Regions from separate parts of the Cobetia sp. BMC6 genome, predicted to be linked through region 3. Evidence: predicted binding sites of a transcription regulator. Region 3 holds the regulator's gene; each other region holds the start of a gene.

Region 1 (3,521 bases), on a different contig from region 3:
CGGCGTCTCGACGGTCTCGCTGCTGACACTCGAGGATGAGGACGGCAACAGCCATCGCCTCTACCTCAAGCGCCAGACCAACCATCTGGGCCGCAGCCTGGCGCGACCGCTGGGCGAACCGACCTTCTCTCGCGAATGGCGTGCCATCCGTCACTATCACGCGCTGGGGATACCGGCAGTGGACGCCGGCTGGTACGGCGAGCGGCGCGCAGGCCGGGAATGGCGCGCCATCCTGATCACCTTCGATCTCGCCGGGCGCGATGATCTGGATCACTGGCATCAACGCTGGGCGGAACTCGATACCGGCATGCGCTCTCAGGTCATCACCGCCAGCGCTCGCCTGGTTCGCGAGATCCATCAGGCTGGCCTGATGCATGGCTGTCTGTTCCCCAAGCACATCTTCCTGAGCCGCCCGCCGAGTGAGTCGCCGGACAGCACCTGGCAGATGGACGCCGTCATCATCGATCTCGAGAAGACGCGCCGCTTCGTGCTGCGCCGCCACGAGTGCCTGCGCGATCTCTACGTGCTGTGGCGCCGCCTGAAGGGCTGGCAGCATGATGAATGGCGACAATTTCTTGCCGTCTATCGCGATGCGGATGCGCAGAGCGCCGAGGTCAGTCAGTGGCTGGAACAGCTGGAAACACGCGCCGCACGCAAGCGTCGCTGAGCCTTAAGAGGCCGGCAAAGATCCTTGACGTAGTGATCACTAACCTTGCGCACGGCATGCGACCAAGGTCTTGGTCACCTTGCGCGAGGATGAATGGGAATGTCGCTCAAATGCGTCATCTCAAGTCTCACTCGTGAGACATTAAACTTCCCTGAAATAATCGGTAACATCTGCTAACAGGACGCCTAACAAGTTTTCAAACATCGTTCTAAAAAATACTTGCCAAACAGAACGCTGTTTTTTATAGTTTGCAGCGTCCCCTGATCGACGCAGCCACGCAGAGCACACGGCCCACGCCGTAGGGTAGCGAGGCACTGCTGACAGGCAGCTCACGAAGCCAAGCTTCAAGGAGAACTACACATGAAAGCTATCAAGATCCTGACCGCTACTGTTATCGCCGGCACCATGGCAATGGGCGCACAATCCGCCATGGCATATGGCAAGGGTGATACCTTCCTGCGCGGTGGCGTTGCCAAGGTCGACGGCAAGAGCAACAACGGCAACGGTCTGATCGCCAAGGACGAATCTGGCTTCGCCGGTTCCGTGGGCTACATGTTCCACGACAACCTGGCCATCGCCCTGCAGTCCACTGAAGAATTCAGCACTGACTGGGAAAACAGCGCCGGTGGTTTCGATGAGATGCCGATCAACCTGATGCTGCAGTACTACCCGCTGGGCGGTACTGAAGCCCGCGTCCAGCCGTACGCTGGTGTCGGCCTGAACTACACCCACTTCTCCGGTGAGTCTGCCGGTGGCCAGAGCATGGACATCGACGACAGCTACGGCGCCGCTGCCGAGCTGGGTGTGGACCTCAAGATCACCGAAGCCTGGGCCGTCAATGGCTACGCCCGTTATGCTGACGTCAAGGCCGATACCAAGATCGCCGGTCAGGACGTGAACGACACCGAGCTGGATCCGGTCACTGTCGGTGCCGGTGTCACCTACCGCTTCTAAGTCCTTGCACGAGGCGTGAACATGCCTCCAGCGAGTACTCGGCAAGCCGTGTGGTGCCGCATCATTCCCTAAAGCGCCAGCAATGGACCTCGGCAACATCGAGCCGTCCAGGCGCCGGATGGGCATCACACACGAACGCCGCAGACCTCAGGGTCTGCGGCGTTTTCGTTGTGGGCAATCAACGGCTACATGGCCAATCTTGAGCGGCGCCGCGCAGAAATTGACCTGGATCAACCAGGCTCCTGCCCAGGCAAGAACGTCCGTAAACTCTTGCCCCAGATCAAATTTCTCGAAATTCGGCTACCTAGAATGAAGGCATTGTTTCCCGCCATCCTTCAGGAGCCATCATGCCCGACGTCGTCACTCGCTCAGCCTCCCTCCCCGCGCACCTGACTTCACGTAGCCCGCGCTCTGCAGCACGCCCGTGGCAGCTTCTGGCACTGGCAGGCCTCACCGGCCTCGCGACTCTCTGTGCCACACCGGCCATGGCCGCCGACTCGCTGAATGCCAGCTCTCATAGCTCTCTCAACTCTCCCAGCTCTCTCAACTACGGCGCCGGGCAGTTCTGGACGCGTGCAGGTGTCGCCAAGGTCTCGCCGAAGAGTGACAACGGTCGCATCGATGCCATCGGTGCCGACGTGGATGTCGATGATGACAGCGCCTTTGCCTTCACTCTCGGCTATCGCTTCACCGACACCTTCGGTATCGAGCTGCTGGCGGCGCAGGATTTCGACCACGATATCTCGCTCAATGGCCAGAAAGCCGGTTCCGTCGACCACCTGCCGCCGACCCTGACACTGCAGTACTACCCGCTTGGCGGGCGTGAATCGCGCATCCAGCCGTACATCGGCGCGGGCGTCAATTACACCCACTTCTCCGATGAAACCCTCGACGATGGCACCAAGCTCGAGATGGATGACAGCTGGGGCGCGGCCGCACAGATCGGCGTCGATCTGGTGATCAACGAGCACTGGGCGGCCAACGTCGCCGCCTGGTATCTGGATATCGATTCCGATGTCACCGTGGCGGGCAGCGTCAACGACAAGGTCGAGATCGATCCCATCGTGACCATGGCCGGGATCAGCTATCGCTTCTGATCAGCCACTTCCTGGCTAGCGCTTCTGACGGGCCAGAGACGACAACGCCCCGCCAGCCCATCTCGGGCCGGCGGGGCGTTGTGCGTTGTGCGTTGTGCGTTGTGCGTTGTGCGTTGTGCGTTGTGCGTTGTGCGTTGCACCTGGTGTACTGTGCGTTGTGAGTTGTGCGCTCGGCACGCCTCAGCGCGGGGCGGCTTGCCCACTGTTCGTTGCCGAAGCATTGGAAGTTGCTGAAACTGTTGAGGTTGAGGTCGTTGAGGGAGTTGAAGGCGAAGGCGGCGTGACGTCCTCCGCCGGCGCCTTGCTCACCTTGCCCGGACGCGGGCGGTCCAGTACCAGCCCCAGCACCACCAGTGCGGCGCCCGCCACCATCAGCGCGGTCCACTGCTCATCGAACAGCCACCATGCCATCAGCGCGGCACACGGCGGCACCAGGAAGAAGGTGCGCGCGACCTGATGGGCCTCGCCACGCTCCAGCATCAGCATCAGCAGCCAGATGGCACCGACCGAGATGGCGATCACCAGCCAGGCCATGGTCAGCAGCAGACGCGGCGTGGGGTCAAAGGCAAAGCTGCCGACACTGGTCGCGGCGACGACGAACACCGCGCCCGCACCGAGATACTGGAACATCAGCCCCTCGACCAACCCCATGCGCCCGGAGACCCGCTTCTGCCACAGTGTCGAGCTGGACACGCCGATCAGTGCCACCAGGCACCAGACGAGCCCGATCAGCGGCCACTCCAGGGTGCCCGCGCCGTCCCTGGCCAGCCCTGCCCCCAGCACCAGACTGACGCCGATGGCGC
Region 2 (3,521 bases), on a different contig from region 3:
CCCACACGGGGGCCACGGTATTCATCATCACATCGCGGTCCACCTTTTCCTCCACCCACGGGAAGAGAATGCCGATGCCCAGATCAAAGCCGTCCATGATCACGTACATCATCAGGCCGAACAGGATGATGCCCGCCCAGATGACAGAAAGGTCGATACCCATAGCGTTCATCGCTCCGGTCAGTGAGTGGTGCCGTCGAGAGATTCCTCGATGGCCGACAGTGGGCGGGAAGGTGTGCGTGGCTTGCCGGGGCCGCCGCTGGGGGCGTGGCTGTCATCACCCGCAGGCCCTTTCTTGATCAGCTTGAAGATGTAGTTGATCCCCGTGCCGAAGACGATGAAGTAGACCGTGACAAAGGCCGTCATGCTGATGCTGAGGTGAATGGCGCTGTGGGCAGAGACGGCATCTTCCGTTCTCATCAAGCCGTAGATCACCCACGGCTGGCGGCCGACTTCGGTGGTGAACCAGCCCGCGAGTATCGCGATCAGACCGGCCGGCCCCATGGCGACGGCCAGCCTCAGCCAGCGCCGCGAGGTGAAGAGCCTGCCCTTGCGGGCCAGATAGACACCCGAGAGGCCGAGCAGAATCATCGCAAGGCCCAGGCCGACCATCAGGCGGAAGCTCCAGAACACGACGGTCGAATTGGGGCGGTCCGCAGCGGGGAAGTCCTTGAGCGCCGGTACCTGCTTGTCGATGTCATGCATCAACAGCAGGCTTCCGAGAGCCGGAATCTCGAGTGCGAAGCGCGTCTCTTCGCGCTGCATGTCGGGCACACCGAACAGGATCAACGGCGTCGGTTCCCCATGGCTGTTGTCCCAATGGCCTTCGATGGCCGCGATCTTGGCCGGTTGATGCTTGAGCGTATTCAGGCCATGCATGTCGCCGACGAAGGCCTGGAGCGGGGCGGTCACCATCAACATCAGCACCGCCATGACGAGCATCTTGCGCACTTCCGGGGTGTCGCGTTTCTTGAGCAGCAACCAGGCGGCGGAGGCAGCGACGAACAGCGAGGTGCTCAGGAAGGAGGCCAGTGCCATGTGGGCCAGGCGATAGGGGAAGGAGGGATTGAAGACGATCGCGAGCCAGTCGACCGGCACGACGATGCCATCGATGACCTCATGCCCCTGAGGGGTCTGCATCCAGCTGTTGGACGACAGGATCCAGAACATCGAGACCAGGGTGCCGAGCGCCACCATGCAGGTCGAGAAGAAGTGCAGGCCGCGGCCGACGCGATTCCAGCCAAACAGCATCACGCCAAGGAAGCCGGCTTCGAGAAAGAAGGCGGTCAGCACTTCATAGGTCAGCAGTGGCCCGGTCACGCTGCCGGCAAAGGCCGAGAAGCCGCTCCAATGCGTGCCGAACTGGTAGGCCATGACCAGTCCTGACACCACACCCATCGCGAAGTTGACCGCGAAAATCTTCGACCAGAAATGATAGAGGTTGCGGTAGACCTGTGTGCCCGTCTTCAACCACATGCCTTCCAGCACCGCCAGATAGCTGGCGAGGCCAATGGTGATGGCCGGGAAGATGATGTGAAACGAGATGGTGAAGGCGAACTGTATCCTGGCCAGGTCGATGGCCTCGGTGCCGAACATGGCAATGTCTCCTGAGTAGGCGGCAAGGGGGACGGCCCTGCCTGAATCTTCGCCGCTACTCTAGGGAGCCACCGGAAGCCATAACAGGCTCAGTTGTGCGAGAAAAAACCATATCAGTTGCGAGCTGAATCTTGGTCAGTCGTTAAATGCCCGTGAGCCAGCCAGGTGGTCTGGCGAGAATCCAGCAAGGCGAGTCGGGCAGGAGGGCGCACTCTGATTCACGTCAGCACTATGACGGGGTCAGGCGCGTGCCACATCGCCCTTGGCGGCAGGCCCCGCCATGGCGGGCTCTTGCGCACCCTGCTAGGGCACGCGTGCGGCATCAAGGCATGCAGCCAGGGTGCGCAACAAGGTGCGATATCCAGGTGTGGCAAGCGGCTGGCGCGCGAGTGACATGTGCCGCAAAAGGCTGTTTTCGCCCCCGCGGATGACGAGTGAAGACTGTGTGGCAAGGCGGCCACAAGGGCTGCGGCATTTGCGCGCACTCATGCGCGGATATACTCGAGGCACTCCTCGCACCTCGCATGCAGCCTGAGCGGTCCGCGTTTCAGGCTGCCTTGAGCAATTCACCCAATGTCTGCATGGCGCGCTCTGACGCCGCATCCCATGGGTGGCCGTAGCTCAAGCGAATGCAATGCTTGAAGCCCTGGGTGGCCGAGAAGATAGGCCCCGGCGCTAGGCTGATGCCGTGGGCCAACGCCTGCTGGAACAGGGCCAGCGAGTCGATGTGCTCGGGAAGCTCGCACCACAGGAAATAACCCCCGTGGGGGTGGGTCACGCGAGTGTCTTCGGGGAAGTAGCGATCAATGGCTGCCAGCATGGCTGTCTGCTGGGTCTCGAGCGCCAGACGTAGCTTGCGCAGGTGGCGGTCGTAGCCGCCATGCTGAAGGTAGTCGGCCAGGGCCACTTGGGCGGGCAGCGATGGCGAGATGGTCGTCATCAGCTTGAGGCGCGAAATCTCCCGGGTATGCCGCCCCGCGGATATCCAGCCCACCCGATAGCCCGGTGCCAGGCACTTGGAGAACGACCCGCAATGCATCACCAGACCTTCGACATCCAGCGCCTTGACGGGTTGCGGGGGCGACACCTCGGCACGTTGATCGAAATACAGTTCCGCGTAGACATCATCCTCCAGCATCGGTAGCTGATGACGGCAGAGCAGCGCATACAGTTCGGCCTTGCGTGCATCGCTCAGGCTGGCCCCCAGCGGATTATGCAGATGACTCATGAACCAGCAGGCCTTGATGGGCAGCGTCTCCAGACGATTCTCGAGTACCTCGAGATCAATCCCTTCGCGCGGGTGTACCGGAATTTCCACCGCGCGCAGCTTGAGCCGCTCAAGCACCTGAAGCGTGGCATAGAAGGCCGGCGCCTCGATGGCGACAAGGTCCCCGGGCTGGGTGACACATTGCAGGCCAAGATTGAGCGCCTCCATGGCACCATTGGTGATCACCAACTCCTCTGTCGGCAGCTGCATGCCATTGACCATGTAGCGCTGAGCGATCTGTCGGCACAGGTCAGGATGGCCTGTGGTCATGTCGGAGATCACGGCATGCGATGACAGCTGGCGCAGCCCGCGCGTCATGCTGGTCGCAAGCCGCGCGAGGGGAAAGAGCTCCGGGCTCGGGAAGGCAGAGCCGAAGGGGACGGTATCGTTGTCGCGCAGTGAGCCCAGCACCGAGAACACCAGTTCACTGACGGCGACATCGGAAGGAGCTTGCTGCTGCAGGGCGACATGCGGCTCATCGAGTATCCGCGAGGCATTGTCACGCACGAAATATCCCGAGCGCGGCCGCGCACTGATCAATCCCTGATTCTCCAGCAGGTAATACGCTTGGAAGACGGTAGAGGGACTGATGCCATGCGCCTTGCTGGCCTGACGCACTGACGGCACGCGCTCACCTGGGGCGAGAATGCCGGTACGA
Region 3 (3,521 bases):
GGAAAGAACCTCAGTTTGCCCGCCGAGCAAAGCAGCAACGCGTTGCCTATCAGCTCCTGGGTCAAGTTCGAGAGCAAGCAGACCGCCTATCTCAAGGCCAAACAGCGTCTGATGTCCCAGGCCTATCGCGATGGTGACCTGCGCCTGGATACGCGAGTGATGTGGGACGGCAGCGGCTGGGCCGACGGCCCCGGGCAGGGGCGCAACCCCAACGCGGCCCTGACCATCTATCGTCACTTCGACAATGCGGCGGTAATGAAGGGGCTGGTCGGTGGCGTACCCAAGACGGGCTGGATCATCGATTACCCGATGCTGGAGCGTATCCACTACCTGCTGGTCGCCGGCTTCGATGTCTACGGCAATCTCGGGCATCAGCTGGTCACTCGCCTGTACATGGACTTCCTGCGCATGGAGGGCGAGAACAACCTGTTGGTGCTGTTGCCGGCGGGCGAGCGCCAGGCGGTGCATGATAGCTGGTATCGCGACGTGAGCCCGGGGCTTGGGGGGCTGCTGTTCAAGAAACCGCCGCAGTTCGATGCGCCCAGTGACATTGTCTGGACACCGCAGGAGCTCTCGTCGCCGGACCAGGCCCGCCTTGGCCTGATGCGGCGCATGCAGGAGCGCCTCGCGCCGGAACTCGGGCATGAGCGCAGTCTGAGCAATGTCGAGGATGAGCATGTGCGACATGAGCTGCAGGCCCTCGCTGCGGTGCAGGGAGTCTCGGCCAGCCTGATGCCGGAGGTGACGATCGTCGCGCTGGAGGATGGCACTGATGACTCGCCACGCCTTTACAGCGTGCTGCGCAATTCCGCCCACGCCAACATCACCAGTCTGTTCGATGAGGAGGAAAACCGCCGTCCTGAGGAAGACACTCTCGATGTCTTGCGGGGCGTGGCGGGCGATTACCCGAATGCCTTCTGGCGATTGACGCCTGACACTCTGACGGGGCTGGCAGAGCGGGTGGCGGCACTCGAGACCGAAGAGGACTACCGCGCCCTGCAGGCCGATATCGGAGTGCGCCGGACTGATCCGCGCTTCTGGCAGTTCTCCGACAGCGTGCTGCGCGTCAACTATGCTGATCGCCCTGTCGAAGCGGGCCTGCTGGACTATAACCGCCTCGAGAACCGCTGATTGCCAGCGGGGCTTGAGCGGCCGAGACACGCTCTGTCGTCAGGGCTGTCTGGGTTGTCGAACTGTTTCGATGACTGACGACTGGCCTGTCAGAAAGCAGAAGCCCGCCACGCCCATTGCGTGGCGGGCTTCTGCCTTGTGTGGGACCGACATGGCGTCCTGCGGTAGATCAGCGCAGTGTCGCACCGCGTGATGTGCTGTCAGCAGGCGTCATCAGCGACCGCCCTGACACTCGCCCTCGGCCAGCTCGATCAGGCCATCCAGATGCAGGATATGCACCTCGCGGGCACGAATGTCGACCAGCCCCTGGGTCTGGAAGCGGGTCAGGATGCGGCTGATGGTTTCGACGGCCAGTCCCAGATAGTTGCCGATATCGGCGCGTGCCATCGAGAGGCGGAAGCTGTATGGCGAATAGCCTCGGCGACGGAAGCGCTGTGACAGGTTGACCAGGAAGCTCGCCAGCCGCTCATCGGCTGTCTTGCGTGACAGCAGCATCATCATGCGGCGATCTTCGTGCAATTCCTTGCTCAGGCTCTTGAACAGCTGGGTTCTCAGCTCAGGCATCTGCTCCGAGAGCGCATTGAGTCGGTCGAAGGGAATCTCGCAGACGGTGGTGGTCTCCAGCGCCACCGCGGTGCCGGGATAGCAATTGCTGTCGATGGCATCGAGTCCGGCCAGCTCGCTGGGCAGGTAGAAGCCGGTCAGCTGCTCCGTACCGCTGTTTTCATTGGTGATCTGCTTGAGGCTTCCGGAGCGCACCGTGAAGACGCAATCGAAGGCATCGCCCTGGGTGAAGAGGACTTCCCCTTTTCTGAGTGGCGCGCGACGGCGGATGATGGCGTCAAACTGGTCGATATCTTCCATGTTCAGTGCCAGTGGCAGGCACAGTGAACTCAGCGAACATGTCTGGCAGCGGGCTTCATGGGCGCGCAAGCGGTGTGATGCCTGTGCATTGGCCGTCATGGTGACTCTCCTGAGGAATGTCACCGCTACCCCTGGGGTAGGGCAGCGGGAGGGGTCTTTCGGGCGCAACGAACGGTGGGGCGGGGCCTTGTCGCCCGCCGCTGCACTGCTGAGCCGCAGTGTATCGAGCGGACAGAGTCTGAGCGCTCATCGGCCGAGGCAGCGCATTCCGTGACGCCATAATATTAGATTTTGTTAATTCATTATCCTGCCCAACCCATGGGCGTTGCAAGGTGTGTGAACTTTAGGCCTGGTTGACCCCGCGTGACCATACCGCGACGACCTGCCTCAGCCGAAGGCGCGAGTCAGTATGCAGTGACCAGCACTCAGGCATCAGTCGCTGGTCATCCGTCGCTGGCCATCTGGGCTCAGCCAGCTGCGCCGAGCAGCAGGATCAGCGCGGCGGCCAGCGTCGCCAGTGCCAGAATGCCCCAGGCACGTGGCGCTGGTGTGTCAGGCTGACGTATGCCGTTGATGCGATGTTCCTGCATGGGGCCATCGCCTTCGCGCTCGTCGCTGTCAGCGCGCGAAAGACTGCCCAGCGCCAGCATGGCGAACAACACCAGGCTGCCCAGCGTGAGGGCCAGCACCCAGAGATTCCAGAACAGGGGGAGGCCAGTTGTCTCCAGCAGATTCATGTCGTGTCTCCTGAGGGGGGCTGTCATGGGCTACGGCTGGCGGTGTCGCTCGCAGGGGCGGCCTGCTGCAGGTAGGCGAGCAGAGCCGTGATTTCGGCAGTGCCACGCACGTCATTGGGGGCGGCGAGAATCTCGTCTTCCGCGTAGGGTACGCCCAGGCCTTGCAGGGCTCGCATGCGTGCCGCGATACCTTCGCCGCTCAACGCCCGCTCGAACAGCCACGGGTAGGCAGGCATCGCCGAACCCGGCACCTGACTGCGCGGGTCATGCAGATGCAGGCGCTGCCAGGCATCGTCATGCTGCGCAGGCAGCTGGCTCAAATCCGTCCCCCAGCGCTCGACGCCCCACAGCGAAGGGCGGTCGTAGAAGCGTGCCCGGGTGGTCGTCGCATCGCCGTGGCGCGCCGTGTCGCCCGGTAGATAGCGCACCATGCGTGTGTGGCACTGCTGACAGCCCTCGCGTTGATAGATGCGCTGACCCTCCAGCGCCAGGGCGCTCAGCGGTTTGAGGTCTTCGGGCGCGCTGGCGAGACTGGGGTGAGCTCCAAGCGGCACCAGCTGGGCGAGGGCGCCGAGGCTCATGGTGAGCAGGCATAGTGCCGTCATCAGGCCGGCGTGTCGTTCGAGCAGGACATGTCTCATGCGTAGTGCCCTCCCGAGGATGTGGCAGGGGGCGTGGCAGAGGGTAATGCAGGGTGTATGGCAGGCTGTGATGATGTCTTCCGCGAGCCGGACTTCGGGAGCTGGCGCTCATGAGCGGCTTGCCGTTCGCTCTTGTGGACAGCCAGGG
Region 4 (3,521 bases), on a different contig from region 3:
CCCTCTTCATACCCGACATAGCCGGGAGGCGCGCCGATCAAACGAGCCACGGAGTGCTTCTCCATGAACTCGGACATGTCGATGCGCACCATCGCCTCTTCGGTGTCGAACAGGAAGCTGGCCAGTGACTTGCAGAGCTCCGTCTTGCCGACGCCGGTCGGGCCAAGGAACAGGAAAGAGCCGTTGGGACGATTCGGATCCGACAGCCCCGCGCGTGAGCGACGCACCGCATTGGACACCGCGATCACCGCCTCGTCCTGACCGATCACCTTCTCGTGCAGCGCCTCTTCCATGCGCAGCAGCTTGTCACGCTCGCCTTCGAGCATCTTGGCGACCGGGATGCCGGTCCAGCGCGAGACGACCTCAGCAATCTCTTCCTCAGTGACATTGGAGCGCAGCAGCACGTGAGCAGAGGTATCCGCCTCGCCTTCGCCGGCTTCGCTGATCTGCTTCTCGAGCCCCGGGATCACGCCGTATTGCAGTTCCGACATACGGCTGAGGTCGCCGGCACGACGCGCCTGCTCCAGATCGATACGCGCCTGTTCCAGCTCCGCCTTGAACTGGGCCGCGCCCTGGATGCTGGACTTCTCGGCCTTCCAGACTTCATCGAGGTCGGCGTATTCACGCTCCAGCTCCGAGATCTGGTCCTCAAGCGCGCCGAGGCGCTTGAGCGCCGCCTCGTCGGTCTCCTTCTTGAGCGCTTCCCGCTCCATCTTGAGCTGGATCAGGCGGCGATCGAGACGGTCCATCTCCTCCGGCTTGGAATCCAGCTCCATGCGGATGCGTGACGCGGCTTCATCGATCAGATCGATCGCCTTGTCCGGCAGCTGGCGGTCCGTGATGTAACGCGAGGACAGGCGTGCAGCGGCGATGATGGCGCTGTCGGTGATGTCGACCCCGTGGTGTACCTCGTAGCGCTCCTTCAGGCCACGCAGGATGGCGATGGTGTCTTCCTCGCTGGGCTGGTCGACCTGCACCTTCTGGAAGCGGCGCTCGAGTGCGGCATCCTTCTCGATGTACTGGCGATACTCGTCAAGCGTGGTGGCACCGACACAGTGCAGCTCGCCGCGCGCCAGCGCCGGCTTGAGCATGTTGCCGGCGTCCATCGCGCCTTCGGCCTTGCCCGCGCCGACCATGGTGTGCAGCTCGTCGATGAACAGGATGACCTGGCCTTCTTCCTGCGCCAGCTCCTTCAGCACCGACTTGAGGCGCTCCTCGAATTCGCCGCGGAACTTGGCCCCCGCCAGCAACGAGCCCATGTCGAGAGACAGCACGCGCTTGTTCTTGAGACCTTCCGGCACCTCGCCATTGACGATACGGCTGGCCAGCCCCTCGACGATGGCGGTCTTGCCGACACCAGGTTCACCGATCAATACCGGGTTGTTCTTGGTGCGGCGCTGCAGCACCTGGATCGTGCGACGAATTTCCTCGTCACGCCCGATCACCGGATCGAGCTTGCCATCCCGTGCGCGTTCGGTGAGATCCAGGGTGTACTTGTTGAGCGCTTCGCGATTGTTCTCGGCATCGGCATCGCCCACGGCTTCGCCACCGCGCAGTGCATCGATGGCGGAGGTCAGGGCGGGCTTCTTGATGCCCGAGGAGGTGAACAGCTTGCCGAGATCACCGCCCAGCTCCAGCGCGGCCAACAGCGCGAGCTCGGAGGCGATGTATTGATCGCCGCGCTTCTGCGCTTCGCGATCGGCCAGATTCAGAAGCTTGCCGAGGGCCTGCGAGGGCGCGACATTGCCGTCGAACTGGGACACGGTCGGCAGGTCATCCAGCTGGCGCTTGAGACCACTCATCAGACTGGTGGCATCGCCGCCCGCCTTGTTGACCAGTGCCTTGAGACCGCCATCGCGGTCTTCAAGCAGGGCCAGCAGCAGATGCTGCGGGTGAATTTCATTGTGGCCTCGCCCGACGGCGAGCGACTGGGCATCCGCCAGAGCGTTCTGCAGCTTGCTGGTCAGTTTGTCGATGCGCATGGTGCTGTCTCCTGAGAGTCATGGCGGTACTCCTTTTCTCAGGAGCTTCGCCTGTAACTTTTCGTATCTGACTCTCAAGATGGGGACTGGCGCACGGCTTTCAAGGCAGGATTCGCCGCACTGCAGCATGTTGTGCCATTTGCCTGATCCAGGTCAGTTTCCCGCCCCGCCGGCCATCACCTTTGCCACACACAGAAACGCCCCGCCAACCTGGGACATCAGGTCAACGGGGCGTTTGTGGGTACTGAATGTCGAGCTTGTGGAATGCGCAGACCAGGCCCCTGGACAGTGATTTCTGCTCGGCGCCTCAGCGCAGCCAGATCACCGTGGCGAGGCGCCCGGTCACGCCATCATCACGCCGGTGGGAGTAGAAACGCGACTCCGAGGCGGTGCAGAAGTGGCCACCACTGACATGACCGACTCCGGCACGCTCGAGACGCAGACGTGCCAGCTTGTAGAGGTCGCACATGTAGTGACCAAGCCGGTAGGGACTGGCCTCGAAGGCATCATCGGCCTCAGGCAGGTCCGCGATGAAGGCATCATGCACCTCGGGGCCGACCTCGAACTGCGCATTGGAGATCGCCGGCCCCAGCCAGGCCATCAGCTCGCCGGGGTCATCGCCGAGACGCTCGATGGTAGCTTCCAGCACGCCTGCGACCAGCCCGCGCCAACCCGCATGTGCCACGCCGACACGCGTGCCCTGCCGATCACAGAACAGCACCGGCAGGCAGTCCGCCGTCATCACCACACAGGCCTGCCCGGTGCCGGTACTGATGCAGGCATCCGCCCGTGGCGGCGCATCCGGCCGGCCCTCGGCATGGCAGACATCGAAGGCATCCACCACCTGAGTGCCGTGCACCTGATCCAGCCACGCCAGCGGACGGCCGTCATCGACCTCCGCCGCGAGAAGCTCACGCACCTGCGCCACCATCGCCGGGTCATCCCCCACATGCAGCGCCGGATTGAAGCCGGCATACGGCCCCTGGCTGGGGCCGCTCTCACGCGTGGTCACGAAGGCCTGCACCGGGCTCGGCGCGGGCCAGTCCGGCAGTATCAGGGTCGGGCGTAGACTCTCGTCGTGCATAACCTCTCCTTGTGCGGCGTGTCGCGCGAGCCTGCCGCCTCAGCGAGCGATGTCTTCCTTGAGATAGTCGATCAGCACCAGCATGTCACCCGGCATCTCGGCGCGGAATTCGACTTCCTTGCCCGTGATCGGGTGGATGAAGGCGAGACGGCGGGCATGCAGTGCCTGACGCGGGAACTGGCGCAGCAGCTCCTTGAGCGGGTCACTGGCCCCCGGCGGCAGCTTCAGACGCCCGCCGTAGACCGGGTCTCCAACCAGCGGATAGCGCTGGTGCGCCATGTGCACGCGAATCTGGTGGGTACGCCCGGTTTCCAGCTTGCAGCGGATATGGGTGTGGCCCCGGAAACGTTCCACCACGCGGAAGTGGGTGACCGCCGGCTTGCCACTGTGGGTAACGGCCTGACGCTTGCGGTCCTTGGGGTGACGCCCGATGGGCGCATCCACGGTAGCACCGG

The links. The regulator FNR, encoded in region 3, switches genes on or off when oxygen is low (the NO sensors DNR and NnrR bind a similar motif). The targets are predictions, from matches to a motif close to TTGATNTANATCAA.
Region 1: MKZ40_RS06795 (OmpW family outer membrane protein) is a predicted target of FNR. The motif match lies at 1,842-1,855, and genes of this name have one in related genera.
Region 2: MKZ40_RS04085 (cytochrome ubiquinol oxidase subunit I) is a predicted target of FNR. The motif match lies at 1,810-1,823, and genes of this name have one in related genera.
Region 4: clpB (ATP-dependent chaperone ClpB) is a predicted target of FNR. The motif match lies at 2,126-2,139, and genes of this name have one in related genera.

What each region holds. Positions count from the first base shown of each region.
Region 1 covers NZ_JAKUMF010000002.1:598,564-602,084, reverse strand. The annotation lists gene MKZ40_RS06805 (lipopolysaccharide kinase InaA family protein) at 1-667, shown strand, start outside; gene MKZ40_RS06800 (OmpW family outer membrane protein) at 1,028-1,621, shown strand; gene MKZ40_RS06795 (OmpW family outer membrane protein) at 2,107-2,718, shown strand; gene MKZ40_RS06790 (DMT family transporter) at 2,899-3,521, opposite strand, start outside.
Region 2 covers NZ_JAKUMF010000001.1:947,357-950,877, forward strand. The annotation lists gene cydB (cytochrome d ubiquinol oxidase subunit II) at 1-163, opposite strand, end outside; gene MKZ40_RS04085 (cytochrome ubiquinol oxidase subunit I) at 181-1,596, opposite strand; gene MKZ40_RS04090 (PLP-dependent aminotransferase family protein) at 2,144-3,521, opposite strand, start outside.
Region 3 covers NZ_JAKUMF010000005.1:128,076-131,596, forward strand. The annotation lists gene MKZ40_RS11450 (fatty acid cis/trans isomerase) at 1-1,131, shown strand, start outside; gene fnr (fumarate/nitrate reduction transcriptional regulator Fnr) at 1,345-2,094, opposite strand; gene MKZ40_RS11460 (hypothetical protein) at 2,463-2,732, opposite strand; gene MKZ40_RS11465 (cbb3-type cytochrome c oxidase subunit II) at 2,756-3,373, opposite strand; gene MKZ40_RS11470 (cbb3-type cytochrome c oxidase subunit I) at 3,370-3,521, opposite strand, start outside.
Region 4 covers NZ_JAKUMF010000010.1:7,577-11,097, forward strand. The annotation lists gene clpB (ATP-dependent chaperone ClpB) at 1-1,982, opposite strand, end outside; gene pgeF (peptidoglycan editing factor PgeF) at 2,290-3,066, opposite strand; gene rluD (23S rRNA pseudouridine(1911/1915/1917) synthase RluD) at 3,106-3,521, opposite strand, start outside.